3 regions of the Chryseobacterium sp. Marseille-Q3244 genome follow, and region 2 is predicted to be linked to each of the others. Evidence: riboswitches for the same ligand, from Rfam matches in the RefSeq annotation. Region 2 holds a riboswitch; each other region holds the start of a gene.
What was found. A riboswitch is a leader RNA that binds a small molecule or an ion and turns the genes downstream of it on or off. The one in region 2 is predicted to bind cobalamin.
Positions count from the first base shown of each region.

Region 1: linked by a shared signal. The riboswitch ahead of NBX25_RS16440 (acyl-CoA thioesterase) and the one ahead of NBX25_RS07550 (T9SS type A sorting domain-containing protein) in region 2 are both predicted to bind cobalamin.
Region 3: linked by a shared signal. The riboswitch ahead of prpB (methylisocitrate lyase) and the one ahead of NBX25_RS07550 (T9SS type A sorting domain-containing protein) in region 2 are both predicted to bind cobalamin.

Region 1 is NZ_CALNWX010000009.1:69,886-80,069, forward strand. Features, by position in the region: gene NBX25_RS16405 (uracil-DNA glycosylase) at 1-328, opposite strand, end outside; gene NBX25_RS16410 (acyltransferase family protein) at 366-1,367, opposite strand; gene NBX25_RS16415 (GNAT family N-acetyltransferase) at 1,432-1,938, opposite strand; gene NBX25_RS16420 (endonuclease MutS2) at 2,066-4,213, shown strand; gene NBX25_RS16425 (hypothetical protein) at 4,349-5,011, shown strand; gene NBX25_RS16430 (hypothetical protein) at 5,045-5,932, shown strand; gene NBX25_RS16435 (hypothetical protein) at 6,010-6,807, shown strand; cobalamin riboswitch at 6,842-7,022, shown strand; gene NBX25_RS16440 (acyl-CoA thioesterase) at 7,139-7,522, shown strand; gene NBX25_RS16445 (HD domain-containing protein) at 7,570-8,160, opposite strand; gene NBX25_RS16450 (XAC2610-related protein) at 8,162-8,860, opposite strand; gene NBX25_RS16455 (acyltransferase family protein) at 9,068-10,078, opposite strand.
Region 2 is NZ_CALNWX010000003.1:390,516-400,699, reverse strand. Features, by position in the region: gene tsaE (tRNA (adenosine(37)-N6)-threonylcarbamoyltransferase complex ATPase subunit type 1 TsaE) at 1-61, opposite strand, end outside; gene dnaG (DNA primase) at 663-2,648, shown strand; gene clpP (ATP-dependent Clp endopeptidase proteolytic subunit ClpP) at 2,761-3,447, shown strand; gene NBX25_RS07550 (T9SS type A sorting domain-containing protein) at 3,535-4,650, opposite strand; cobalamin riboswitch at 4,717-4,909, opposite strand; gene NBX25_RS07545 (esterase-like activity of phytase family protein) at 5,167-6,435, shown strand; gene NBX25_RS07540 (aspartyl protease family protein) at 6,550-7,365, opposite strand; gene NBX25_RS07535 (helix-turn-helix domain-containing protein) at 7,485-8,642, opposite strand; gene tpiA (triose-phosphate isomerase) at 8,891-9,649, opposite strand; gene NBX25_RS07525 (hypothetical protein) at 9,663-10,067, opposite strand; gene NBX25_RS07520 (S9 family peptidase) at 10,073-10,184, opposite strand, start outside.
Region 3 is NZ_CALNWX010000018.1:38,056-48,239, reverse strand. Features, by position in the region: gene NBX25_RS21540 (alpha/beta fold hydrolase) at 1-460, shown strand, start outside; gene NBX25_RS21535 (zinc-binding dehydrogenase) at 485-1,447, shown strand; gene NBX25_RS21530 (RidA family protein) at 1,562-2,092, shown strand; gene NBX25_RS21525 (hypothetical protein) at 2,237-2,506, opposite strand; gene NBX25_RS21520 (DUF6796 family protein) at 2,831-3,547, opposite strand; gene NBX25_RS21515 (VOC family protein) at 3,594-4,250, opposite strand; gene NBX25_RS21510 (siderophore-interacting protein) at 4,243-5,061, opposite strand; gene NBX25_RS21505 (helix-turn-helix transcriptional regulator) at 5,243-6,238, shown strand; cobalamin riboswitch at 6,592-6,785, shown strand; gene prpB (methylisocitrate lyase) at 7,228-8,139, shown strand; gene prpC (bifunctional 2-methylcitrate synthase/citrate synthase) at 8,126-9,280, shown strand; gene NBX25_RS21490 (bifunctional 2-methylcitrate dehydratase/aconitate hydratase) at 9,315-10,184, shown strand, end outside.

The DNA.
Region 1 (10,184 bases), on a different contig from region 2:
GTTTCCCCCAGTCATCTAATTCTTTGGAAGTTCTTATCACTCCAAGATCATCTTTTAGTTCGATAAAAATATTTTTAAGGGATGGCGGCGCTGTAACCTGCTCAGAAACAGAAAAACACAACCCATTAGCCTGATAATCGTTATGATAAGGATCCTGACCAATAATCACTACCTCAACATCCTCAAACGGGGTCAGTTCCAACGCTCTGAAGATTTGATTTTTAGGAGGAAAAACTTTGGTGGTTGCATATTCGTTCTTTACTTTTCCCCAAAGGGTTGTAAAGTATTCAGTGCTTTTTATCGGGGCTAAAATTTCTGTCCAGGTCATATTGCAAAAGTAATTAATATTAAAATAAAAGCATAATTCAGACTTTAAATATCTTCACTTTTCTTTCAATTAAAATATAGGAAAAATAAGATAAAACAATAGATAAACCTATCAATAGAAAGCTATTCAGAAGCTCAGAGGAAAGAAATACCAATCTCTCTCTCAGGACGATATAATGAATAATATACAGTGAATAAGAAATATTCCCCAGAAAATATACCACCCCACTTCCTAAAAACCTTTTGATCATATTATCTTCACCATCATATAACTGTTTAATCATAATTGCTGATAATAATGGGATAAAGAAGAGTCCTTTTTCTGTGTATAGTAATAACAGAGAAAGAATTAATACAATATAAATAACTATTTTTTTTCGCAATCCGGTACCTGCTAAAAAAGCAGCCCCTATTCCCAACAGGTAAGATGATACTGTTCGTACCAAAGAATTTAAACCATAAGTAATATCAAGATAGTCTGAAGATTTAATCATCTGCATCCGCATGTCTGAGCCTAAATATAGTTGATCAGGAAGATATGGGAGAATCACTCTTAAAACCAAGCCTGAAATAATCAATATTTCACTGCGTATTTTATACCGAACGATGAAGAAAAGCAGAAAAGGAAATATCAGATAACAAATCCATTCTGTGCTTAATGACCAATAGACCGTACCTAATGAATAATTGGGATTAAAAAAACACTGTAATAAAGCGGCATTAACTAAAAATTTGGTTTTTGAAGTTTCAATCAGAAATAGAGCAATAAAAATAACAGATACAATATAGACCGGATAAATCCTGTTTACTCTTTTCTTATAAAACTTCTGTACCGCGCTAAAATTTAAGGTTTTAAATTTATCAGCATAAGAAATTGCCAGTAAAAATGCGCTTAAGACAAAAAAGATATCTACCGCAACATAGCCTTTCTTAACAACAGTCTGAATAAGATCCGTCTTAAAATGACTAAAATGAAAAAAAGTGACCCATAATGCTACAATTCCCCTTAACCCGGTTAAGGACTTTATTTCATTTTTCATATATTGTGTATACTCTCAATCTGTTTGAGGCTAAAGATAGAAAAAAAACTGATGGATTGAATGTTTAGTCTCTTTTTAAGCTAAAAATAATATTGTCGGGATTATCTTCGTCTTTTTGATCTTCTTCAAGGGTAAAATGATATTTTAAAAGAAGCTGTTTAGAATTTTCATTGAATCTGCTTGTGATGGCTAAAACTTCCAGCAATTGCAATTCATTATATCCATAATTTAAAACAGCATTTAGAGCTTCGGACATAAGTCCTTTTCGATGATATTCTGGTAATAGTTCATAACCAACCTCAGCTGTTTCTCTGTCCTCCGAAAATTTCCATAAACAAATAGTTCCGATGAGATTGGGAGTGTCTTTATATGAAATTCCCCAGAAAACAATCTCTTTATTTTGAGTTTTCCTCTTAATATGCAGGATAAATTCCAAAGCATCATAGTTGGTTTTTGGATAATTCCTTTTCACATATTGGTTGATAATCTCATTACTTCTGATTCGAAGAATATCCTCTATATGACCTTCATGGATCTCTTTTAAGACCAGTCTTTCTGTTTCCAGTTTCATATTTTCATTAAAAATTATCATTAAATCTTTGAAAAGAAATACAGAATAAGGAATAATTCTTCCATCAATCTATTTTGTAAATCACTCAAATATACGTAATAATCAAAATTCTCACTAAATTTGCACTGTGTATATAGATAAAGAAGATTTAGACGAATTAGAGTTTCCGCAATTGCTCGCGGAAATTTCCCCATTTGCGTATTCTCCGAAAACAAGAGAAAAAATTCTTCAACTTCGTCCGATGGAAATTGACGAGGCGGAACTTTCATTGAAAAAAACATCAGAATATCTGTCGAGTTTTGAAAGTTCAAATGCAATTCCGTTTGATGAGTATGAAGATATTGAAAGTGAGCTGAAACTGATGCTGATTGAGAACTACCGTCTGGAAAACAGTGCTTTCATTAAAATAAAAACCATCACGGAACAGATCGGAAGATTACAGAAGTTCTTCCCTACTATGCCGGAAACGTTTCCTACTTTATTGGAAGAGGTTTCTGTCCTGGAATTCAGAAAAGAGATCATCGACAAAGTAGATAAGGTATTCAACCGTTTTGGTGAGGTAAAAAGTGAGGCATCCCCAGCTTTAAAAGGGATAAGAACTGAGATCCAGCATGCTAAAAAAGCGATTCAGGAAAACTTTAACCGTGCTCTGACTACGTATGGACAGAGTGATTTTTTGGATGATATAAGGGAAACAATTATTGACGACCAAAGGGTGTTGGCGGTAAAATCAGGATTTAAGAAAAGAGTTCCGGGCAGAACCCTGGGCATTTCAAAAACCGGTTCTATCACCTATATCCAGCCGGACAGTGTTGTAAAACATTATTTCAAACTTCGTGAAAATGAAGAGGAAGAGAAAAAAGAGATTGATAAAGTTTTAAGAACGCTTACTGCTGAACTGGCAGAATTCCAGCCTCAACTTTGGAGATATCAGGTGTATATTTTTGATCTTGACCTGGTAATGGCTAAAGCTAAGTTTGCTGAGCTTATCAACGGTGTTCTTCCAAAGATCAACCGTCATAGAACATTGAGACTGAAGGATGCTTTCCATCCATTATTATGGTTGAGAAATAAGGTAGAGAACAAAACAATTCACCCACAAACCCTGGCTTTAACGGATCATAATAGAATTATATGTATTTCCGGACCTAATGCTGGTGGAAAATCAATTACATTAAAGACTGTAGGCTTGCTGCAATTGATGATTCAAAGTGGGATTCTGGTCCCTGTTCATCCAAAGTCCGAAATGTTTTTCTTTGAAAAGATCATGACTGATATAGGTGATAATCAATCTATTGAAAACCATCTATCCACTTATTCATCAAGATTAAAGAAAATGTCCGGAATCATCCGTGAGGCTGATGCGAATACACTTTTACTGATTGATGAGTTTGGAACGGGTTCTGATCCTGAATTGGGAGGTGCTTTGGCTGAAAGTTTTATGGAATTTTTCTATGATAAGAAAAGTTTTGCAATCATTACAACCCATTATACCAATATTAAATTGGTTATAGAACAGCTTCCGAATGCTCAGAACGCGGCAATGCTTTTCAATGAAGAAACCCTGGAACCCATGTATAAACTGGAAGTTGGACAGGCAGGAAGTTCTTTTACTTTTGAAGTGGCTGAAAAGAATAAAATCCCAAGGTTCATCATTCATTCTGCTAAGAAAAAGGTAGAACATGACATTGTGAATCTTGATAAAACGATTGTAAAGCTTCAACAGGAGAAATTTGAGGTTGAAAAACTGAAATCGGATCTTGCAGAAAGAAAAGAATCTGTAGAAGACAAGCGTGATAATCTTCAGAAACTGAATGACCAGCTTCAGCAGAAACTATTCAATTTCCAGAAACTTTACGAAGAGGAACACCGTAAGCTTCAATTCGGAAACAAGATTGAAACGTTCATTGACAGCTATACAAAAGGAAAATCCAGAAAAGATGTGGTGAAGGACTTTGTGAAATTGCTCGAACAGGAAAAATTCAGAAAGATTGGTGCTGATAAGGATGAATCCAAACGTCTTCAGGTGGTTAAGAGAAAGATCACCCAACAGCTTAAAAAGGAAGAAGTAATTGAAAAAATTGCTGAAACCAACGAAAAACTGGAAGAAAAACGCAAGAGTGACCGCGAAATATGGATGAAAATAGGGCAGCGTGTCCGAATTACCGGAAGTACCAGCGTAGGAACGATTGAGAAAATCTCCAGAAATAAAGTGATTGTCAATTACGGAACTTTCAAAACGACAATTGATGCAGATGAACTAGAGAGAATTTAATCCATTTGAAAATGGATCAATTTGAGAGTTTGAAAATTAACTGAATACAATAATGGAAGAGAGTGTCTGAGGATGCTCTCTTTTCTTTTGTATATTCTCATGAGAATTTCTTATTTTTAACAAAAAACAATAATTATGAAGCCATTAAAAGTATTATCAGACCTTATTCCAATACCAAGTTACACCGTCATTATTCTATGTTTTTTCTTTCCTTTTTTCCTGATAAAGTGTGGTGATACCACCTTAATGTCTATTAAGGGAACAGATTTGGTAACAGGTGTTTCCAAGCAAGCAATGAATGATCGTATGAAGGAGAATTTGAAAAAAAACGCTCCCTTTGGGTCCGCTTTTGGAAATGATTCTGATGACTCATCGTCAAATGCTAACAGCGAGTATTCACCACTTAATGCTTCCAATGATAAAAATAACAAAGAGAATATTCCCCCAAGTCCGTTTATCATTCTTGCTTTTTTAGCTGCCATTGCAGGAATTGTCATTCATCTGATAAAAAGTATTAAGAAAAAATATATCTATCATATTGCCATTTCCCTGTTGGGTCTTATCTCTTTATTAACTTTCTATTTAACATTCCAATCCAAGATGGAAGGTCTTGGAAATAATAAAGTTGGAATGGGATTAGGCGGCGGCGTCACCATCAGCTATGGTTTTGGGACTGCCTTTTATGTATGTGGAGCGTTGTTCCTGCTCGTGCTTCTTTTCTTCGGGGTCTTTTCCTATTATCTTAAAAATGATCCGAAGGCTATTTATGACTCGTCAAATCAGAGGTCAGAATCTTAACACAAGATTTGTAGATAAAACCATTATTCTAACATGTACAAGATCTATCGCTCAGTATTTTTAATTGGGATTTTCAGTATTTCGTCTTTTGTGAATGCCCAGCAGAAAACACCAAATCCTGCACAAAAATTCAGTACGATAAAAATTGATGATATTTCAAAGGAAAACCTAATTACACCTACTTATGAGACCCTGGTTTCCTATGCCAAACAAAAGCAGCCTGTCAATGGGATATTTTACACCGCAACCTATAATCAAGACACCAATACACATAGTGTAGAATTGAAAGACAAAGCTGACAGCCTTATTCCATTAACCTCTTATGAATTCAAGGACGGAATAATCAGCTCTATTATGACAGGTAAAAGAGATACACAAAAGTATACAAGAACAACTGAAAATTCAGGTTATACCCAGCAATTCTCTAACGCAATTCAGACCCAAATTGACTTCTATAAAAATGGCTTAATTCATACCATAAGACATTTTGGATATGGAGTAAAAGCTTCCGGCTATCCGGTAGGGATATGGTATGCCTATTCTGAAGATGGTACATTACAAAAGAAAATAGACCATGACTCTCATTTCAGAATGAGTTTTTATGACCTTCTGGCTATAGGAGATTCATACGGCTTTCCTAATATAGGTATCACTAGAGCTTTTAATGATATTCATTCCTATTGGTACATCTTTCTCAATCCACATCCAGAAGACAGAACGACGAAAGAGATAACAATATTGGTAGATGATAAAACAGGGCAAATAATATACAGTATCACTAATGAACAACAAAAATATTTGAAAACTAAAGCCTATGACAGACTAAACCTTAGCAAAGAATCCCTGGAATGGGTACTGGAGAATGATAAGTACCATATTCCTGATGAAGAATTTTATAAATTATTTAGAGGGTATTGGTAATTTCAATAAATACCTTTTTATTTTACCCATCCAAAAAACATTTAATTTATATATTTGGGGATCTAAAATTTGTTAAGATGATTTCAGTAAACAAGACATTGTACCTGTCTGCTTTCAGTTTTTTTTCTTTAGCCTTCGTCAAAGGACAGAATAAAGTTCCTTTTGGTGTTGTAAAAGCTGAAGAAGGCTATGCCAATGTTCGTGTGCATAAGGATAATTACAGGAAAATTGTAGATAAGATCCGCATGCGCAAAGGGGATGTTTTTGTTTATGTAAAGCCTGCTCCCGGAGAAACGGAATGGATCTGGATCAAATATCCTGAAAAGCAGGACGATGACAAACCTTTTGTACGCTATGAAACCCTTGACAAAGAAGGAATGGTGAACAAAGAGCGTATTGCCTTTGTTGATCAGCTTCCCGCCTATACACCTTCTAAATCTAAAAACGGAAAATCACTGATCTTTACAGATAATTCTGACCCTAAAATTCCTACTGCCCAGAGAAGTAAAGTGGTGATTGACATATATCCATCTAATGCCAGTTACCGTAAAAAGGAAAAAGATGCCGAAGGAAAGCTTCTTACCATTGATAAAGTAAAACCATGGGGAATTGGAAATGATCTTCCTGAAGGAATGACGGAGATTAAATCAATCAGACTTCAACAACCTGGAAGAGGTTCTGTTTTCGTGAGAGAAGCCATCAAAAATATGTTCCAGCCTACCATGGATTTCAACAATATTGGAGTAACTTCTCTGGACAATGACAACATTTTCCTTTACATGATCAATGGTTCCGGCGAAAACAGATATACAACCCTATGGACTATCAAGAAGGGAAGAGTAATCAGCCAGATTATTTATCATAATCCGGAATAAATTCATTAATTTTGCAGCCGAAAAAGTTTTACGCTTATTCATCATAGAAACTGGTTCTGCATAACCGCAGATTAAAAGGGAACCGTGTGAAAATCACGGACTGTCGCGCAACTGTAAGTAACTGAAATCTTTATCAAAAGATCCACTGTGCGAGGCATGGGAAGGAGATAAAAGATGTTACAAGTCAGGAGACCTGCCGATTTCTTAAACAAGAAACTTTCGCGATTTGAAGTTTTATTGATCTGATGGATTCTTTCAGGGGCCTCCAACGTTCCTGTCATTATTCTGTTGTTTTGATACGATTTCATTTCGCCTTAATTAATAATGAAATATGACTACAGAAGAAAGAATTGAAGCTGCAGAAACCAGAATCTTTAAAGCGGTTTTCCCTAACACAACCAATCATTACGATACTCTTTTCGGAGGTACAGCCATGCAGCTTATGGATGAAGTAGCCTTTATTGCTGCGACCCGTTTCGCAAGAAAAAGAGTGGTAACAGTAAGCAGTGACAAAATCGATTTTAAAAAACCAATTCCTGCAGGAACAATTGTAGAACTGATCGGAAAAGTTTCATATGTTGGAAAAACCAGTATGAAAGTAAGTGTTGAGATCTACACAGAACAAATGTACTCTTACGAAAGAGAAAAAGCAATTGTGGGAGACTTTACTTTTGTAGCAATTGATGAATTCAAGAAACCAATCCAGATCTTATAAATAAAAGTTTCGGGCGGCCTTTGGCCGCCCGAAACTTTTCATACTATTTATTTTAAAACTTTTTCCGTTTCCAGACCTTTCCTCAGTAACAGTTCAAAGGCCTCTCCCATTTCATCCGAAGCTCTGGTAATGGCATTTTCAAGCATATTTCTGATCTGCTTTTCGGTAACCCCAGCCTCTGTCCAGCTTTTTCCTGAAGTATAGGAATTCAGAATAAAAGGCATAATCCTGTCAATAGAACAGGCAAAAATGGCATCCGGAGTTGCCTCTTCCTCAAACTCAAGCCATAGATTAAAGAATTCCGACCGTAAAGGCTCATCCAGAATTCCGAAAATTTTCTGTGCAGACATCTTTTCTCTTTCAAACTTTCCAACCATAGCAGCTTCGTCGAAAAGAAAAGTATCACCCGCTTCAATTTCGACAAGGTCATGAATGGAAAGCATTCTTATCACTCTCAACAAATCAATATCCATACGGTTTTTAGCATAGGGATAAAGGATTTGGGCCAGAATAATGATCTGCCAGGAGTGTTCTGCTGTATTCTCTCTTCTGGAATCATCTGCATTGTAATTTCTTCTCTGTACATTTTTCAGGGCATCAACAGCCAGGATAAAATCGATTTCTTTCTGGATTTTCATTTTACTTTCCTCTATTATATTGATCTGATGGATATACCTTGGTTCTGGTAGTCCACTTATTATTCTTTTTTTCTTTGATGATAACTTTCACATAGCCATCTTCGCTTTCGTCTTCTTCTTTTTCAAGCACTTTATCGAGTCCTTTATTTGGAATGACTTCATATTCTGTAGTAAAAAAATTACAACATCCGGATTTTCCAAAGGCAATAAGGCGTTTACGAACCGGATCTGTTTCAAAAAAATCAAAATTATCTGATCCCAACTCTGTAAGTTCTTTACTTTTTACAAACGACATTCTGGTACTATTGAATACATATACATCATAAGATGCTGAACTGTAATTCCCCATATTTCCATTTCTTATCGCCAGATCTTCGGTTCCGTCAAAATTAAAGTCACCAAAAATCACAGGGCTTTGTTCATTTGTTAGGGCTATTACTTTTCCACGCTCCAGTCTCTGTCCTTTTCCAAGTTTTAAAACCAGATTATCTGATGTAAAGCTCTGCACTTTACTGTTTTTATTATCAAATACCTCAACAGTTCCTTTATCCATACATTGGTCATCGAAACAATTGTCTATATGAATGATAGCATTATAATTTTTGGATGCCTCTTTAACTTCAAATTGATATTGTCCAAAACATAAAGGACCTAATAGCATAAAAGCGGATATACTCCTGTAATAATTCAAAATATTCATGTTCATAGTAATATTGGATTCAAATGTTTTATAAAAAACTTTCAAACAAAAATACGAATCATAGTTCCGATTTCAAAACTCATAAAGAACGAATTATGATCAATGAGTTGTTTTGGAAATATTTAATATACAGGTATAGGAAAGTAAATACTTTCAGAATTAATGGTGGTTTTATGTTATTATAAAAGATAGCCCTTAAAATATATCTTACTGGGACTGTAATTGCGGACTATAAATGGTTTTAAATCGTTTCATCTTTTTCTCTACAAAATGCCATGAAAAATAAGATAAGATGTAAGTTACAATTGTTGATAAAGTAAACAATAAAATAGGAGACAAATTCAAAAAGCTCATAAAAACTTGTTGGATAAAAAAGGCATAAATATAGACGCCATATGATATATCTCCTAACTTTTTTGGAAGTTGAAATGATTGAAAATAATCTTCACCTAAAGGAATAATTAATAACGGGAATATAAAGGATGAGGTTATATGAAATACACCAAAATAAAAGCTAATGGCTAAGGAAACTAATAGTATGACAAACAGAAGCCAATTGAATCTGAATTTTACAAAATTCATTAATGCCCCGCCAAAGAACAATGCAGAAAGCTTGTAAAACAGAATAGATTCCAGATTAATTGTATTGAAAAAAGAGCTTAGGTAATTAGGGTTAAACGCTGTAAGACATACACTTATTAGAAAACCAAGTATTAACAAGTTTCTTTTAGTTATTGACGATTTAATAAAAAACAAAAAACTTATAACTATGTACATGCTAAACTCGTAGGCCAATGACCAAAGACTGCTATTTGTAGCGTTGGGATAAGGGTTGTTTACAAACATACCCGGGACATTGTATTGAACGTTATACAGACTTAAATTATTTGGTAAATAATACCAAAAATCTTTTTGAAAAACCACTTTATAATTTAGTAAAACCATTACCCCCATTGAAAAACAAAGCATAACTAATAATGCAGGGAAAAGTCTTAGTGATCTTTTCCAAAAATAATCGAAAAGGCTCTTAGAATTTTCAACACTTTGAAAAATTAGGTAACCACTTAAAACAAAGAAAAATGCTACTGCAATTGCTCCTAATGAAGTTGTCTTTGTCAAATCAAAAAGGAAATCTGAATTTCCGGTTAGGTCAAATGAATGGGAAAAAATCACTAATGTTGAGAAAAGTAATCGAAGCCAATTAAAATTATTTTTCATGGAACTAATTTAACAAATAAATACCATTTGAAATATATTTTAAACAATTACACACCTTTAAGTTAATGTTATAAACCTGATTCGTAAGCATTTAACATATATTGAA
Region 2 (10,184 bases):
GAGGAAGAATACTGTCAACAACTTCCTGCCAGTCTTCAATTGTATGTATAGTGAATTGCATAGGCTAATTTGTTTGCAAAAATAATGAAATAAGTTTTAGAGTGGAAGGTTTGAGAGTATTAGAGTGAGAAGGTAATAGTGTTTTAGAAGTAAGCAAGTCAATAATATGAAAATTACTATATACGATTTTACCCCATTGTCATTGACTACGTCGAATCTTCGATTTCTGAAGAAGGAAGAACTTCATATATATCTTAGATTCTTCATTTCACTTCTGAACTACGTTCGCAGACCTTCAGCCTGTATTCAGAATGCCAAGGTCATAATAAAAAGATTTGTATAAAATTGTATGTCGGCTCCTTATTTTTTAAAGATAAAAAGTGTAGCTGCTTAAGATTTTTTTAGATCCAAACTTTAAACATAATAAGGACATCTAGGTTTTGCGAAAATTTCTAACTCTTCATCTTATGTGAGCTTTTCTGCAGAATTATTTTAAACTTACTTATGTGAACTAAAGTATTTTAAAATAAAACTTTTGTGACTTTTGTGGCTTTGCAAAGTTTAAACAACTTTGTTATTTGATGCCCAAAGTCTATGATTTAAAGTTCACGAACTTTTGGCAAACTTCACAAACTTTTGCTTAAAATACCTAATTTTGCAATATGATTTCGAAGCAGACAATAGACAAAATTTTCTCAACGATACGAGTAGAAGAGATAGTAGGAGAGTACGTTCAGTTGAAGAGAGCAGGGTCTAATTTTAAAGGACTCAGCCCTTTTCACGAGGAAAAGTCTCCTAGTTTTGTAGTCTCTCCAAGTAAGCAGATCTGGAAAGATTTCTCTACAGGAAAAGGAGGGACAGCCATTTCTTTCCTGATGGAAATTGAAAACTTCACTTATCCTGAAGCCCTTCGTCATGCTGCCAAGAAATATGGAATTGAAATAGAGGAAGATCTGCGTGAAATTTCTGAAGAAGCAAAACACGCCCAAACAGAAAAAGATCTGTTATATAAAATTCATGAAGTTGCCAATACTTATTTCCAGGAAATCCTTTGGGATGATGAAGAAGGCAGAAGTATAGGGTTTGCTTATTTTAAGGAAAGAGAGCTTAAGGATGATATTATTAAAAAATTCCAGCTTGGATATTCTCCTGAAAAAAAGAATGCCTTTACTACTTATGCAATAGAGAAAGGGTATACTAAAGAAATTCTTGAAAAATCCGGACTTTCTATTTTTCCCGAAAATACTCCGGCAGGGGTTGACAGATTCCGGGAAAGGGTCATTTTCCCGATTCATAGTTTCTCAGGAAGGGTTTTAGGTTTTGGTGCCAGAATTCTTAAGAATAATGTAAAAACAGCAAAATATCTTAACTCACCGGAAACGGAGATCTATCATAAATCCAATGTTCTTTATGGATTAAACCAAAGTAAGCAGGCTATTTCAAGAAAGAATGGCTGTCTTTTGGTAGAAGGGTATATGGATGTGATCTCACTTCATATGTCCGGAATTGAAAACGTTGTAGCGAGTTCGGGAACTTCCCTGACTACGGAACAGATCAAACTTATCAAGAGACTTACAGAAAACGTAACGATTCTTTTCGATGGAGATAATGCCGGTATTAAAGCTAGTTTCCGAAGTATTGATATGTTGCTGACAGAAGGGATGAACATTCGTGTTCTGCTTTTCCCGGATGGTGATGACCCGGATTCTTTTGCCAGAAAACATCCGCAGGAATATGTAGAAAAATACATCGAAAATGAAGCGATGGATTTCATCGACTTTAAAGCAGAAATTCTGTTGCGGGATGTAGGAAATGATCCTATCAAAAAAGCAGAAGCCATCCGTGATATTGTAAAATCGGTTTCCTTTGTACAGAATGCACTGAAAAGAGAGGTATACCTGAAGGAGGTTTCCAATAAATTCGGACTCTCTGAACAGAGTCTTTTCAATGAACTGGATGTTCAGAAGCAGATTACCCAGAACCAGACTCATCATGTTCAGCAACAACAAAAGGAAAAAGTTGCACCAAAGCTGGAGATTGTTCCTTTGGATAAGGAAAAAGAAGATCCTTTTTTATTCGATGTCCTATTTATGGAGAATAAACTGGTAGATCATATGCTGATGTTTGGAGATATTGTCCTGAAAAGAAGAAATGAGAATAATGAAGAGTACCAGATTACAGTCATTGAAGAGATTCTTCATCATTTTGAAGAAGAGCAATACGCATTTTTAGTCAAAGAAAATGAGATTATTATCAATCAGGTAAGAGAGGGAATTCAGAAAGATGAGTTGAGAAGTGGAAACTTTTTTGTATCTTTTATGGACGAGGAAATTACCACAAAGGTTGTAGATGCTTTGATGCCGCTGGATGAACTGGAAAACTGGGCTTCCAGAAACATTTATCCGCCTAATTACGGGGATAAGGTGGCAGATCAGATTCAGGGTGATGTTTTACTGCATAAATACAGATATATTGATTATCTGATCACAGAAACAGCTAAGGAACTGGATCAATACAGCAATACTGATGAAGTAAAATACTATGAGCTGATTAAAAAAATCACTTTGTTGAAACAGGCTTCCATCAGATTAAGTAATATCATTGAATATTCCCCGATCAAAGGAATCTATGGGAATAGAAAAAGATAGGGCAAAGACAAAAAAGTTCCGGATTCTGTGACAAAAAGTCCTATAAAATTTTAGGAATAAATATTGTAATTTAAACGTTGAAAATAGTATTAAAATAATACATAATATAAATATGGACATTAAAAAAGAATTCAGAGATTTCTCTGTAAAACATTTAGGAAACAACGGTCTGGTTACCGATCAGTATATGGGAATGTATGGACCAACGAATCTTACTCCATACATCATGGAAGAAAGAAGATTAAACGTTGCTCAGATGGACGTTTTCTCTCGTTTGATGATGGACAGAATTATCTTTTTGGGAACAGGAATTGACGATCAGGTAGCGAATATCGTTACTGCTCAGCTTTTATTCTTAGAAAGTGCAGATCCTTCTAAAGATATTCAAATCTACATCAATTCTCCTGGTGGTAGTGTGTATGCAGGATTAGGTATTTACGACACTATGCAGATCATTAAGCCGGATGTAGCAACAATCTGTACAGGTATAGCTGCTTCAATGGGAGCTGTATTATTGGTGGCAGGAGAAAAAGGAAAACGTTCTGCACTTAAACACTCAAGAGTTATGATTCACCAGCCTTCAGGAGGAGCTCAGGGAGTTGCTTCTGATATGGAAATCAACTTAAGAGAGATGTTGAAATTGAAGCAGGAGCTTTATGACATTATCGCTCTTCATTCAGGACAGACTTATGAGTGGGTAGAGAAATCTTCCGATAGAGATTACTGGATGACTTCTGAAGAAGCTAAAAACTTCGGAATGGTAGATGAGGTTTTACAGAGATCTACAGAAAAAAAATAATTGATTGTATAATCATATTGAAAAACGCATCCAATTTGGATGCGTTTTTTTGTTTGACTGCGAATGCACATATTTTTGTATTCATTTCTACTTCTTCACAACCTTATGCACTGTAGAACCATTTTGGGTTTTAACCTCAACCCAATAGATTCCGGCATTTAAGGCTTTAAGATTAATCTTTGTTGCCTGTGAAGTCATTACTTTCTGCCCTAAAGAAGAATAAATATTTACTTCTTTCACCTTTTCAGAACTTTCAATCTGAATAAAATCACTCGTTGGATTAGGATAAATATTGAATAAGGCCTTTTTATTTACAGAAGAGACGGATAATGTAGCGTTACTTGCCTCAGTAGGAGTGAAAGGTCTTCTTTCTCCGAAGCTTAATCCCAACCAGCTATTGTTACTCAATTGTATCTGGCTAAGATCATTCTTTTTCTGCCAGCTGGAAAGATCTTTTCCTGTATATAATTTCCAGTTTTCTGCTCCAGAGTTGTTTCCCGTGAAGGCATTTAATGACAGACTGGAAATTTGATTATTGCCAGAAGTGAAATTGAAATATGAAGCTTGGGATTGAATTAGCTGTAAAGCCTGTTCTGCTGTTATACTGCCATTATATTGAATTCCAAAAACGAAGGAGTTGGCTTCACCATGAGAGTTATTGGTTCCAAAATCTACAACAACAAGACTTTTATTAGTTCCTGTACCAATCCAATTGGTAATTTGAGATGAGGTATACCATTGGGAGCTGTAAGCCGGTACAGGAGCTGATGGTGGAGTGTCGATTTCATCAAGACCATAGGTAATACCAAACCACAATCCATCTGTTAAAACAGTATAACCTACACCATTATTTTGATTGGACATATTCCCGGCATTGGGACCAGACCAGGTAATCCAGTAATCATCTGTACTTGGAGTATGGTTATTGTATGCGAAACTGTATAAAAACCCTGAAGGAATATCAGCCTCTATTGCAGGTTCTGCCGCCGCAATCGCATTAATCATGTCTTCCGCCATTAAATTATTACCATCAAAACGATAGCCCCACGCATAGGAGGCAGGTGTATTAGTGTCATTGAAATCGGCAATGAAGTAAGCCTTTTTGGAGCCGGTTCCTACCCAAAACTTAATGTCGTTTTCAGTGAATTGAGCAAAGAAAAACTGCATACAAAGCAGTAAGAAAAAAAGAGAGATTTTTCTCATAATATAATTAAATTAAAGTTTTATTCCCGAAACTTATTTATTGACAGGATGATTTTTCATCCTGAAATTAAATGGGTATTTAAGGCAGGTCTCCTGGCTCGCATCCTATAGCCAACCTTCCCGGATGTTGATCCAGTGGTATAATTAATAGCTATAGGTAAAAACAGCTTACAGTTGCGGGTACAGCTCAAGATTTGAATAATATTCTCACTTGATTCCCTATTGTGAACAGTGTTCAACCTTAAAAACGGTGCAAATATATCATATAAATTTTTGATGTCTGTTTTGTGAATTACATAGCAATGTTCAGTTTTTTCTGATGTTGAATTGTATTTTTAATAATGGGTTTTATTGATTGATAATGAATTGGGTTTTAATTTTGGGTTTTCGAAGTTAAATTTCAATTTTTATTGTTTATATTGAATTCATCTCAAGGTTATATTGTTAAAATACAATTAGCATTACATTTAAGATCAGTTTATAATCAAGTTATACTTTCGCGCCATAAAAGTTAATATGAAAAAACTACTATTATCTGCTTTGATGATGGCTTCATTATGGTCATGCAGTAAAGATGATGACAACAATGTAAATAACCAGGATATTAATTATTCTAAGCTTCCTCAGGAGTTTCCGTTTTCAAAAATGGCAACAATAAACGGAGTGGATGTTATTAATGGCGGATTTGGATCCGGCGCAGCCGCCCATCCTACAAGAAAAGGAGAATTTTATGTCATTACAGACCGTGGCCCGAACACAGATTACCTAAGTGGGAAAAAGTTTTTAACCCCCAATTTTACACCAACGATAATGCATTTTAAAATTAATGCAGAAGGGAATGTGGAAGTCATTAAATATATTAAACTTAAAAACCCATCCGGTCAGCCTATTACAGGACTTCCAAATCCTGTAGGAATGGGAAGCACGGGAGAAGTGGCTTATGATGCGGCTGGAAATATTCTGGGTACGGATAAATATGGTTTAGACAGTGAAAGTATTGTGGCAGCACCCGACGGGACATTCTGGGTTTCTGATGAATACGGACCACACATCGTTCATTATAACGCTGATGGAGTAGAGTTAGAAAGAATAAGTCCGATTGGGGTAAATACAGGAAACAGAAAACTACCTGCAGTGTTAGCTAAAAGAAGAGCGAACAGAGGGATGGAAGGCCTTTGTATGACTCCGGACGGAAAAACACTGGTAGGAACCATACAATCGATGATGTTTGTTCCTTCAAAGGCGCTGGCAACGAATACAACCTTAACGAGAATCGTAACTTTCGATATCAGTACGGGGCAAACGAAACAATATCTATATAAACAAGATGGTGGAGCTTCCGATTCGGTTTGTGATATTACAGCATTAGGCAATAATGAATTCCTTGTCATTGAAAGAGATGGTAATTTCGGAACACAGGGCGGAATTAAAAAAGTATACAGAATCAACCTAAGTGATGCAACAGATGTAACCGGAACCGACCTTGCAGCGGTAGATGGGATGAAGGTAAACGGAAAAGCCCTGGAGCAGTGTACATGGGATGAGCTTACCAAAGCAGGAATTAAACCTGTTTCAAAAAAAATAGCCGCAGATCTGGTTGCAAAATTAGGATATGAACATGATAAATTTGAAGGGATTGTTTATTTAGGAAACAATAAACTAGCTGTTTTCAATGATGATGATTTTGGGGTGGTAGATGATGGAAACGGAAATCCTAAAGCGAAGATACTACCTAAAACGGGGAAGGTAGACAAGGGAACTATGTATATAGTCGATATTCAATAATTAGATTTTTTTAACGGAAAGCGGCGGGATTTATCCCGCCGTTTTTTATTATTGACCTTGATAATTAGTTTAGAAAATAAGAGATATTTGGAAGAAAGATGCTTTTTGTTCAACCTATTCAATCCAAACTTTATTATTTTTAAAATCAATTGTGAAAATATAGCGGCACATGGCCTCAAAATTGAGCACGCCATCATAAATAATATCTCTTGTAAATGACTTTGAGATAAATGTTTTTTTTCCAATAATAAATGGGGTCTCAGAATTCATTTGATTCTTGTCTTTTGATAGTTTCCAGGTTGCAGCAGTTTTTGTAGATAAAAGTAATGGGCCACTGTTTCCGGAATCAAGAAGAAACCAGTATGACTGATTGTCTTTTGGGATATTCAAAAAAATATTAAGTTCAGTAGCTTCCAGGCCATTGGCAAATCTACTGGAAACGAGATGTTTTCTCTGTATTGCTTTTTTTGATGATGAATGACTTTCAATAATAATGGTATTTTTAGCAAGATTGAGAGTAAGAATATGATCAGTAAATGATTTTAAAGAAATAACACCATCTATTTTGGGAAATTCTTTTGGCAGAATAGTCATAATATCTAGAACACCTACTGTTGGATGGTCTATTTTTTCAGAACCTATAGTCATTGAAATATGATCTGCCTTTTGAACTTTAATAATTTCTCCGCTCATTCTAAAACCTGTAGCACTTCCATATATTTTTTTATTAAAATGCTTTGCGATCTCTGGAGAAATAAGAGTCCCACCCCCTCCGGTATCAAAAAGGAAATTATACTTTTCCCCTTCAATAATTACCTCTACAGTTTTCATGTTTTCAATATAAGGTTTTAGCCTTATTGTGTCTTGTCCAAATCCCCAAACGCTTATTCCTAAAAATAATAAGGTGAAAAATGTTTTCTTTGTTTTCATAATTCTTTTGTTTGTTATGTGAGACAGAGTAGTCTCTGTTTTATAGCAGACAAATTTGAATCATTATCTTCCAAAAAAACGACCGATTTTAAAAAGTCGAACCAAATAAAAAGGAGTGATCAATTCGCTTTATAAAAGGTGTTTCTGTATTCTGTAGGGGTTAAAGTAGTATGTTTTTTAAATGCAGTATTAAATGATGATTTTGAATTAAAGCCAACCTGATATAAGATTTCTAAGACAGTGCAATCTTTTTTAGAATGATTTTTTAATAATTCCATTGCATTTTCGATGCGGTATGTGTTCACAAAATCAAAAAAATGCTGGTTCATATTTGAGTTAATTAAAACGGATAATTCCCGGGTGGGCATATTCATTTGCGCTGCAAGGTTTTGAACTGTAAGAGCTGGATCTAAATAAGGCTTTTCTTCTACCATATATCTGTTCAGTAATTCGATTTGAAAATTGATCCTGTTATCGTTGATCTTTTGTTGGTCTTCTGATTTGATCTTCGGAGGTATTTCACCTTTTAAATCGTTTATGATCTGTAATTGAGTATCAACTCCTCTAAAAAACTCAGGATATTTTAATGCTTTTAAAACAAACCAGCTGGCGACAATTAATGCAATGATATCCAGAAATCCATTAATGAAAATCAGAAGTTGGTGATCATTGGTATATCTCAATATATTTTTAAAGGTTGCAAAATAATGAACAGCTGTAAAAAGTAAGGTTATTTGAAACAACCATTTAAAGACTAAATTGGCAGAATAAGATTGATTTTGGAGATAGAGATTTTGGGTTCTTCTCAAAATCATGAAAATGAAAATAGTGTAAACTAAATACTGGATTTCTATCAAATATTGGAAAATAATCATTTCAAAGGTTTGATGATGATGTTTGAAGAAATACTTTTTTTCAATATCATCAGCTCCATAAATTCCTGAAGCCAACAAAAGGTTGATAACGATAAAAGGAATTGTATGTAACAGAAATTTACTTTTTAATTGAAAGTCATTATAGCAAAGTGATAAAACATACAAGTAGAATAGGGGAATGTTCAATAATATGATGGTCCACCTGAAAATCTCTAAATTTGGATAAATGCTAATGATAGGTTCAGCAATGAAAACTCCGGCAGCATCAATAGCTGTCAGAAAAAGATATCCTGCAAAAAGTTGATTGGAAAGCTTTTTAGTAGATTTGATGGTCAATAAAAAGAAAATAAGAAGGAATAATATAAAAACAGATATGATAGCGATCGTTTTTAAAAAATCCATTTAAGTAGTTTTAAGTGATGTATAAAAAATAAAATTCTTTAGGATTTCTTCACTTCCTATCCTTCTTGGCCCCCACTAATTTTTCCTAAAAATCAAAACAAGTGTAAATATAGTTTTTTATAATAAAAAAGCGGTCTCAAAGAAATAATGATTCTCATAGTCATCTGGCTGATAGCTTTTGCCATTTAGCAGATTCCTGGAGTATTATATTATCTTTTAGAGACCGCCTCTTTTTTATGTTGCTTCTTTTAATTGAAACCTTCAATAATCTTAGAGAAATCCTCTAATTTCAAAGCAGCACCTCCAATCAGACCTCCATCAATATCAGGCTGAGAGAAGATTTCTTTCGCATTATCAGGTTTCACAGAACCTCCGTAAAGGATGGAAACCTCATCAGCAACCTCTTGCCCATATTTAGCAGCAATGATATTTCTGATGTGTGCATGAATTTCCTGAGCTTGCTCCGGACTTGCTGTTTCTCCTGTTCCGATAGCCCAAACCGGTTCGTAAGCAATAACTACTTTTTTGATCTCTTCAGCAGAAAGCGTGAAAAGAGCTACTTCAGTCTGGTTTTTCACCACTTCAAGGTGTTGTCCTGCTTTTCTTTGTTCAAGAGTTTCTCCGTTACAATAGATTGGAGTAAGACCTCTATCTAAAGCTAATTTTACCTTTCTGTTGCAATGAGAATCTGTTTCTCCGTGGTATTGTCTTCTTTCAGAGTGACCGATTAAAGAACCTGTTGCATCGATAGATTCCAGCATATCCGCAGAAATTTCTCCTGTGTACGCTCCGCTTTCGTGCTCACTCATGTCCTGAGAAAATACACCGATTTCATCCTTTTCAAAGATGTCTTTAGCCATCATTAAGTATAATGAAGGAGGAGCGATCCAAACCTCACAGTTGGTAGCATTGTTGTTTTTATAGCTTAGCAATTGAATCATTAATTGTTGTGCATCAATTACATTTTTGTTCATTTTCCAGTTGCCTGCAACTATTTTTCTTCTCATAATTATTTTTTATTTAATCTTCGTTTATTTTTGTATCAATAAAAGTATAGGTAGTGTCTTTTTTACCCATCGTTTCAATAGATTGAAACTCAACATCACCAGTAGGTAGTACTTTATAATTATAGATATCAGTAACATTATCAGTGTTATGAAGTTCGTAGTACTTTCCATCTTTAGTCCACCAGCTACCGTTTTCAGTATTCTGTATTACTTCACCATCCTGATTAATGGCTACGAACATTAAGATGCTTTTACCTTTTTCAAGTCTACATGATACCCAATATTTTGAAAGCCCTTCTTGTTGCTGGTTTACCTCAGAACCTTTATAACATCCCATTACTTTTGGATCGTATTCCTTCTTTTGTGCAGTGAGCCCCATTGCAATGGAAAACAGAGCCAAGACTAGTATTTTTCTCATTTAGATTATTTATTAATTCCTTCCAATTTAAACATGAAAGCATATACCAAAGCAATATCCTTCAGATAATCAAATCTTCCGGAAGCTCCTCCGTGACCGTAATCCATGTCTGTTTTT
Region 3 (10,184 bases), on a different contig from region 2:
AAGCAAAGAATGGAATCCAATACAGAAATATTGGAAAGACCCATCAGAAAACAACCGACTTGCATTAAAAGACTTTGTGTCTAAAGAAGCTACCTACTTTCAATACCATCACGGAGTATCGGACGTTTCTTTAATTGCTCCTGAAGCATACACATTAGATCAAAAATTTTTGGACAGATCAGGCAATATAGAGATCCAGCTTGATCTGGTAAAAGATTACAGAACCAATGTAGCTTTATATCCCAAGTTTCATGAGTATTTCAGAAAGCATCAGCCTAAACTTTTATTGGTCTGGGGAAACAAAGATCCTTACTTTCTGCCTGAAGGTGCGGAAGCTTATAAAAAAGATATTCCGAATGCCCGCCTCAAATTTTACAATACCGGACATTTCGCACTGGAAACCCATGTCATGGAAATCGGTACCGAGATCCTTGAATTTATGAAAACACTCCCTCAATAAAAACTATTAAATAAATACCTTATTATGAAAGCTATTGTAATTAAAAATTATGGCGGGCCGGAAGTCCTTCAATTCGCAGAAGTCTCTACTCCATCTATAACAACTCCTTCGCAAGTGCTGGTAAAAGTAAAAGCCACATCTATGAATCCCTTGGATTATCAGATAAGACGAGGGGATTATGCTCCTTTATTTGATCTACCTATCATAACTGGCCATGATATTGCCGGTGATATTGTAGCAGTGGGTGATGCTGTTAAAAACTGGAAGCCCGGTGATAAGGTGTATTATTCACCACGTTTTGGCAGTACCGGAAGCTATGCAGAGTATCATGTTACCGATGAATCCTTATTATCAAGAATGCCTGATAATATTACCTATGAGGAAGCGGCTTCTATTCCTCTTATTGGCGGAACGGTTTGGGAGATGCTTGTAGTACGGGCACAATTGAAAAAAGGAGAAACCATTCTTATTCTTGGTGGTGCCGGTGGAGTCGGAACATTAGCCATCCAGGTTGCTAAATCGCTTGGTGCTTTTGTCTATACAACCGGGCAAAGTATTTTACATGAAAAACTTCAGAATCTTGGAGCCGATGTTATCATTGACCATCATCAAAAGAACTATATTGAGGAAATACAAGCTCATACAAATGGAAAAGGGGTGGATGTGATTATTGATACTGTTGGAGGCAGTACATTATCAGACAGTCCGCTTGCTTTAGCTGATTATGGCAGAATTGTAACATTGGTTGATATTCCTCAGCCTCAAAATCTTATCCATGCCTGGGAAAAAAATGCTACCTATCATTTTGTTTTTACCAGACAAAGCAGGGATGAAGTTCATCATATTACGCAATTAATTGAAAGCGGCCATGTAAAACCGGTTATAGACAGTATCTTTCCTCTCGAAGACATTCAAAGTGCTCATGAAAGAATTGAAGATAAAAAACGGATCCAACCTTTGTTTGGTAAAATTATACTGTCATTATAACAATGGCAAAAGCATTCATTTATGAATTATTATTTCTAATTTCCTCAACATATGTAAATGTTTTGAAAAATGATTGAATCTACCTTTGCTTCATCAATTAAAATTTTACAAATCATGATTAACTTTAGAAATATCATCTATAAAGAAACGCTTCTTCTCGCTTCACTCATTTTTATAGTAATGTTTTCAAGCTGTTCAGAAGTCAATAACGATAAAACCAACAAACAAAAAAATATGACAAGTATCGAGTCTAAAAATCCGGAAACTCTATTTGACCCGACTCCTTTTGCCTTTTCACATGCTACAAGCAGCGTGGGGAATGGAAAATATGTATTTATATCCGGGCAAAGTGGTGGTGAAGACTTACATCACAACCTTTCTGAAGATTTCAGACAACAAGTTCAATTCGCTTTGAAAAACCTGGAAACAGTGCTTAAAGAATATCATTTGAAGCCTGATGATGTCCTTAAAATCACAGTATTGATTGTGGATCACGATCAGGAGAAGCTCAAAATATGGACGGAAGAAATGCATAAAGTATGGAAAAACAATAAGTTTCCTGCCAGTACCTTAATTCCTGTTCCAAAATTAGCGCTGGATGGTATGATGATAGAAGTCGATGCAATAGCTTTTATGCCTTTATAAATAACAATCTCATAAAACGATTTAAAGCCTGTAAGTTGTTTGAATTTAAAACCATGTAATCACTTCTTTCATTGAGAAAACGACAATCCCTGCCCTCCTTAGTTTGGAGAGCAGGGATTGATTTATTAATTTATCTCATATGTTTTATACTTTAAAAGTGTAATTCAAAGCGAAATACAACATAAAAATACAGATCAACGTATAAATCCCATTAACGATCATCAATACAGCTCCCAGTATCGTTTTTCTTGATGCAATGGCTAATATCAACGCTAAAATTACAACTCCGAAAATTAAAAGCATAACAGCATTTCCCCAATCATGAGTAAATAATACCTCATCATACTTCATGAATATTATGAGTAAAAGAATATGAGCTATGGTAGCAAAGAGGCTTAATTTAGATGTAGACATGTGTATATTTTATGGACAAAGAAATTTTCCTTCTTCATTATAAGAATATCAAATATAATACATTCTTCCGTAACTGTATTTTTAAAGAATATTACTTTCTTTACAGCAAACAAGCGTAATGATGGAAGAGATCATCAAAACAGTCAATACATAATGTGTCATTTTTATTCTAATATCATTTATATTCATTTTTAAACACCCTGAAGATCAATACATCAAATGATGAAGTTGTCCCTTAAAAGAAACTGCTCATAAAAAATTGAGCACTGAAAAAGTGCCCAATTGAAAATGTAATATATAGAGATCGTTATTAGTTCTGTTTTTTTAAACTCTATTTAGTTTCTTTCTGAAAAGAATCAGTAACGAGCCGAAGAAGGTAAGATAAGCAATATTGAATATCGCTCCCCCAACCCATCCTGAGTAAGGCAGCGGTAAAAGACCCTTGATTGGAATGATAAATAAGGTCAAAACAAACGGTGTTAATAAAGCCATCCATCTTGGCAGCAAGGTTTTATTCAAAAGAATACATACGGCAAATGAGATCCATCCAATGGCCAGTACTCCGATAGCAGCTCCCCAAGCAATATTAAGCATCTTCATAAATCCACGTCCTGTTTCTAAAAGATAGGCATGAGCAACCGGATCGGTATGATAGACCGCTTTATAAATTTCTCCTACATAAAAGAATCCGGCATGACCTAAAGGAGACAAGACAGCTCCCGTTAATAAAATCCAGTATACCGCCACTGAATACCATGTTTTAGTATCTTTAAAAAACTGAAAAACCAACCAGGTTGCAGGAAGTAACAATGGTCCTGTGAGCGCTCCGATTAAAGCTCCAAACATCAATCGCGGAGTCGATCCCTCTAACATTAGGGTTGCAAATTCTACATCCACCTGGTTGGCATAAGTCTTTGAAAACAATGGATAGTCAGCAGGATTCGGGTCAAATCCGGCAACAAAAACATCTCCAATGATCCAGCATATAGAAACGATGATAGCCGCTGCAAAAGACCAGTTTATTTTACTTGAATAATTCATATTTCGTTCTTTATTTTAATAATTTTTGATTCTAAAAAATCGGGGATTATAATATATTTTCAATTTTCAAATCAGAATTGATGAATTCAACAGTTTGTAACCCTTTTCCCTGTACAAGCTCTAAACCCTCCTGATTGATGAGCAATTGATTTAATACCTGAGTATTCAGAAGATCTGTTCCTACCTTAATACTTCTCACTCCTACAATTCCATTGGGATGACTAACTTCTTTAGGCCTGGGATCAGGAAGATAGGCGGACATTAAAAAAGGAAAATCAATATCATCCGGCATTAGAAGTTCCCATGTAAGCTTATTTCCATATACATCTTTTCTTTTAGCTTTATGAAACCTGAACCCGATATTTTCATTTTTGAAAAATTGTTTTTCTGAATTCAGGTTTTCTAATGTAGACTCCAAAGACCATTCACACCAGCCTTCCTTTACGTTTTCCCACTGCCTCATCCGTTCTAAAACGGACTGATAGCCAAAGATTTTCATCATCCATTTTATATAGCCAGGAAGTCCGGAATTATGGTAAATTTCTATAAAGCCCCCTTTTTCAAACCAGATCAAAGCATTATAAGCCTTATCAGGATCTGTTCCATACTCTACAATAAAACCCGCATCCTGAATCTTTTTTACAGCAGTATGTAAGTCCTGTACCCGGTACAATACATGACTTAATTGTACATTATTATTCATTTCTAACCTCATTTTCCTGATGTCTTTCCATTGCAGATTTATCTTCTGCAACTCCCGATTTCCAATAAGAATAAGCATATAATTCTCCCTGTTTCCATTGCTTTTCTTTACGGAGATAGTGACGAATTTCCTTTACTGAAGAAAACTCCGCTGCCACATATCCGGTTCTGGATGATTCCGGTAATATCTGCTGCTTTACAACTTCTGGAAGGCGGCTGCCTTTCTGAGGATATTCATTATGAATCCAAATAAAATTGATGTCTGCCAGTGTCTGCAGCTCCTGTTCATCCACCTTACCATCTACTTCAAGGATACAGGTTCCTTTTGCAGAAGGGGGTAAATCTTCAAGAATAGCAGCAATCACCGGAATTCCTGTTGCATCGGCAACGAGTAAATAATTATCTGCCTTTGCATACAATTCTGTTTTCCCGTTCTTCATTAAAATTCCTAATAAATCTCCTTTTTTTGCATTAATCGCCCATGCTGAAGCCGGTCCTTCATCTCCATGAGCCACAAAATCAATCCAAATCTCATTTCGGACAAGATCAATGCCCCGATGCGTATACGTTCTGATAACGGGACGGGTCTCCTCAGGCTGAGGTTTCCATTCCGTTTTTTCATAATCAAATTCTGGGAAATAAATTCGATCAACTCCTTGAGGCGGAATAAGAATTTTATTATTCACTCCAATTGTCGTGTTGACAATCAATGGGACGCTTTCCCCTGTAAGAAAGATCCGGATATAATGAGGGGTAATGTATTTTTTCCCGGTCACGGTGAATTCCCCTTGTATAGTCTCCATTTTTTTCATGATATCTTCTTTTCTGTTATTTCCTATTTGATTTCAATTGATAAAACAAAACACATTATTAAGAATCATTCTAAATAATTATTATCTTTGTGCAAAACTAATAAGTAAAACGGAAGGATGAGGTATGCAAAAGGGAGTAAAAAGTCCGCAAAAAGGAAAATTTTAATCAAAACAAATAAGGATGGCATTAAGAGTCTACGATGATAAAATTGGAGGAACATTGGTGGAAAGAAAATATCCCAATGCCTATTTTATAAACGATGGTGATATCAGAGAGTATGTTACTCATTTGAAACCTCCTTATGGAGAAGGGTTTTATCATGAAATCTGCTTTGAAAATGTTCATATCGGTTTTGGAAATGTTTCTCTCAAAAACAAGGTATTATTATACTTTGAAGCTGACTTTGACAGTGTTGAGATGCACTTTTCGCTGAAAGGCAGAAGCGCTGCTCTTTCAGATAATTTTGGTTATAAAATATGTTTTGAGAGCTACCAGCATAACATTATTTATGCTCATCAGATGTCCGGTCAGATGGAATTTGACGGTCATGAAATGCAGATCCTGGAAATCAATTTAGCCCCTGCTTTTTTTACAAAATTTCTTCCCGAAGACTCAGACGTATTCAATACATTCAGAAATGCCATTGAAAAACAGCATTCATGCCTTATCAATCCGCATCATAACCGCATCAGTTTGGAAATGTATCAGATTCTGAATGACATCATCCATTGTGAGCGTAAAGGTATTTTCAAAAGAATTTATCTTGAAGCAAAAGTGGCAGAACTTCTCCTTTTACAGCTGGAACAGCTTTTTAAAAGTGAGTCCTCCTCCTCTCTTCTCAAAAAGGATGAAGAGAAAATATATGCAGTGAGAGATTTTATCATTAATAATCTTGACCAAAACTGTTCATTAGTAGATCTCGCTCATCAAGTAGGGACCAATGAATTTACATTAAAAAAAGGTTTTAAGGAACTGTTTGGAACTACCGTTTTCAATTTCTGGAATGATACAAAGATGGAACAGGCAAAAAAAATGCTTCTTGAAGGAGACTTAAACATCAATGAAATCTCTGATATTATCGGATATAAGAACCCAAGACATTTTTCAGCAGCATTTAAAAGAAAGTATAATTTAATTCCTAGTAAACTTAGGAATACCAATGGTATAACTCACTAAATTATTAAATGATTTCAACCGATATTTACCAATGATGACTTTCTCAAAATCTGTAGTTATTTTCTAATTTTCACCCTAGATTATTAGGCTTAATCGGTCTATTTTCAAATATAAAAATTACCCATAAAAACACATTCTTTATTTTATTTCATTTAACATTCAGGTGTATTTGTTAATGATTTGGTAATAAAAAAACACTACAAAAAGACTGATTTTTATCATACCACCAAAAAACAAAGATCCACAAAACAAACATTATCAATTCATTACCCAAAATTAATTATTGTTTACATAAAATATTTTGTCGTTCTTATAAAATGGCTATATTTACCACCAAGGAGTTCTTAACACCTTCTTTATCAACCGAAATTGGTTACACTTAGCTGTGTATTAAAAGGGAATCGTGTGCAAATCACGAACTGTCGCGCAACTGTAAGTAACAACTAAAGGTTTTTATCAAATCAATATCCACTGTATGCCCCGGCCTATGGGAAGGATGATAAAAACTGTTACAAGTCAGGAGACCTGCCCATTTCGTAGTGACGATGCTTTCGCGATCTGAAGCTTATAGTCAGGTATGATACGGTATGGATAATTGTGTGATAAAATTGTTTATCTACTGATCTCATTTTTGAGGTAGATACTGGCAGAACAGCGTGTGCTTATTCTGTAGGTCTATAACTCATCCGTGTCCCCTTTCCATAATTTTTCTTTCTCACAAAACATCGTGAAGTTTATCTAGAACTTTTTATTGGGTTTAATCTATGTAAAAAGTTAAAAAATGTACCAAGCCAATCACCATTATGCATCTATGAATAACAGATCTATGACAGAGATCTTGTTCTATGGAGTTTCGAAAAAAATGCAGTCTCCATACCCATTAATAGCTCATCTGATTTCTTCTCATCATTCTCTTTTTACCTCCCAACAACAGCATAGCAGCTCTTCTTTCTTATCGCACAAATTTCAACTAAACAATAAATATTAAAATGACTAAAAATGAAAACTGGAAGTCCCCCGGTGCTCAGTTCCGGGAGGCCATGCACAAAGAAAGTCCTCTTCAGATTGTAGGAGCCATCAATGCCAATCATGCATTACTGGCCAAACAAGCTGGCTTCAATGCCATTTATCTTTCAGGAGGCGGGGTTGCTGCCGGATCTTTAGGAATTCCGGATCTGGGAATCACCACGCTGGAAGATGTATTAGTAGACATTCAGCGTATTACCAATGTTTGTGATTTGCCTTTATTGGTAGATGTAGATACAGGTTTTGGCCCATCAGCGTTTAATGTTGCCAGAACGGTAAAGTCATTAATCAAAGCAGGAGCTGCTGCTCTGCATATTGAAGATCAGGTAGGAGCAAAACGTTGTGGTCATCGTCCAGGAAAAGAAATTGTAAGCAAAGAAGAAATGGTAGACCGATTGAAGGCTGCTGCTGACGCGCGTACCGACGAAAACTTCGTAATCGGAGCCAGAACAGATGCCTTTGCCAATGAAGGATTGGAAAAAACCTTAGAAAGAGCAGCGGCTTATAAAGAAGCAGGGGCTGATTTTATTTTTGCAGAAGCTGTTCCCGATTTAAGTTTCTATCAAAAATTTGTAGATGCTACAGGAATCCCTGTATTGGCCAATATCACCGAGTTTGGAATGATCAATCTATACACGGTTGATGAATTGAAAAACGCAGGAGTAGGATTGATCCTCTACCCTCTTTCAGCCTTCCGTGCTGCCAATAAAGCCGCATTGAATGTCTATGAACACATTCGTAAAGATGGTACCCAGGCCCATGTATTAGACACGATGCAAACCAGAGAAGAACTCTACCAAAGCATTGGATACCATGACTATGAACAAAAATTAGATAACCTTTTTAAACAAAATATTAGTAATGTCAACGAATAGCGAACCAACATTCAAGCCTAAGAAAAGCGTAGCCCTTTCAGGAGTAGCAGCAGGTAATACCGCGCTTTGCAGCGTAGGAAAAAGTGGAAATGATCTTCATTACAGAGGATATGATATTCTGGATCTGGCAGAGAAAGCAGAATTTGAAGAAGTAGCTTATCTTTTGATCTATGGCCAGCTGCCAACAGGAGCTCAGTTGAAAAATTATAAAGCCAAATTAAAATCCCTTCGAGGACTTCCGCATTCTGTAAGAAATATTTTAAAGAGTATTCCGGCAGCGGCTCATCCAATGGATGTCATGCGTTCTATGGTATCCGCTATTGGAAGTATTCAGCCTGAAAAAGATGATCACAATGTAGCCGGAGCACGAGATATTGCGGATAAATTATTAGCTTCATTCAGTTCCGGACTTTTATACTGGTACCATTACACCCACAATGGTAAGGAAATCAATGTAGAAACAGACGATGATACGATTGGCGGGCATTTCCTTCACCTTTTACATGGTAAAAAAGCTCCGGATTCCTGGGTAAAAGCAATGGAAATATCGCTTAACCTTTATGCGGAACATGAATTTAATGCTTCTACATTCACCGCTCGTGTTATTGCCGGAACTGCGTCAGATTTTTATTCATGTATCACAGGAGCCATCGGTGCGCTAAGAGGGCCAAAACACGGAGGTGCCAACGAAGTGGCCTTCGAAATCCAAAGCCGTTACAACTCACCGGACGAAGCTGAAGCAGATATCCGTCAGCGTATTGCTAACAAAGAGGTGATTATTGGATTTGGACATCCGGTTTACACGATTTCAGACCCTAGAAACGTAGTGATTAAAAAAGTCGCTAAAGAACTTTCAGAAGAAGCCGGAGATATGCTGCTGTATAACATCGCAGAAAGGTTAGAAACCGTGATGTGGGAAGAAAAGAAAATGTTCCCGAATCTGGATTGGTTCTCTGCGGTATCTTATCATTTAATGGGAGTACCAACCCTTATGTTTACTCCACTGTTCGTTATTTCCAGAGTAACAGGATGGAGCGCTCACATTATTGAACAGAGACAGGATGGAAAAATCATTCGTCCAAGTGCCAATTATACAGGCCCGGAAAATAAAGAATACGTTTCTCTACAAGACAGAAAATAAACAAATTACCTAATAATAAAACTATAAAACAAAGATGTCATCACACATTTCAAATGAAAGACCACAACCGGATCAGGTATTAGTAGATATTGCAGATTATGTATTAAGCTACGAAATTAAAAACGATTTAGCCTGGAAGACTGCTCATTATTGTCTTCTGGATACGATCGGATGTGGTCTGGAAGCTTTAACCTATCCAGCCTGTACAAAACTTTTAGGCCCAATCGTGAAAGGAACCGTAGTTCCTCATGGTGCAAAGGTTCCGGGAACACAGTTTCAATTAGATCCTGTTCAGGCAGCATTTAATATCGGAGCTATTATCCGTTGGTTAGATTTTAATGATACATGGCTGGCTGCTGAATGGGGACATCCGTCAGATAACCTGGGTGGAATTTTAGCAACAGCAGACTGGTTATCAAGGACCAATATTGCGGAAGGAAAAGCGCCTTTAAAAATGAAGCAGGTATTGGAAGCGATGATCATGGCTCACGAGATTCAGGGCGTAATGGCACTGGAAAATTCTTTCAATAAAGTAGGTCTTGATCACGTATTATTGGTAAAACTGGCTTCTACAGCTGTTGTTGGAAAACTGATCGGTTTAACGCGTGATGAGATCATCAATGCAGTATCATTAGCGTTTGTAGACGGACAATCTTTAAGAACATACCGTCATGCTCCCAATACAGGTTCCCGTAAATCATGGGCTGCGGGTGATGCCACATCAAGAGCAGTACGTTTAGCATTAATCGCGAAAACAGGAGAAATGGGTTATCCATCTGTATTAACAGCTAAAACTTGGGGATTCTATGATGTTTCTTTCAAAGGAAATGAATTTAAATTCCAGAGAGAGTATGGTTCTTATGTCATGGAGAATGTATTATTCAAAATTTCATTCCCGGCTGAA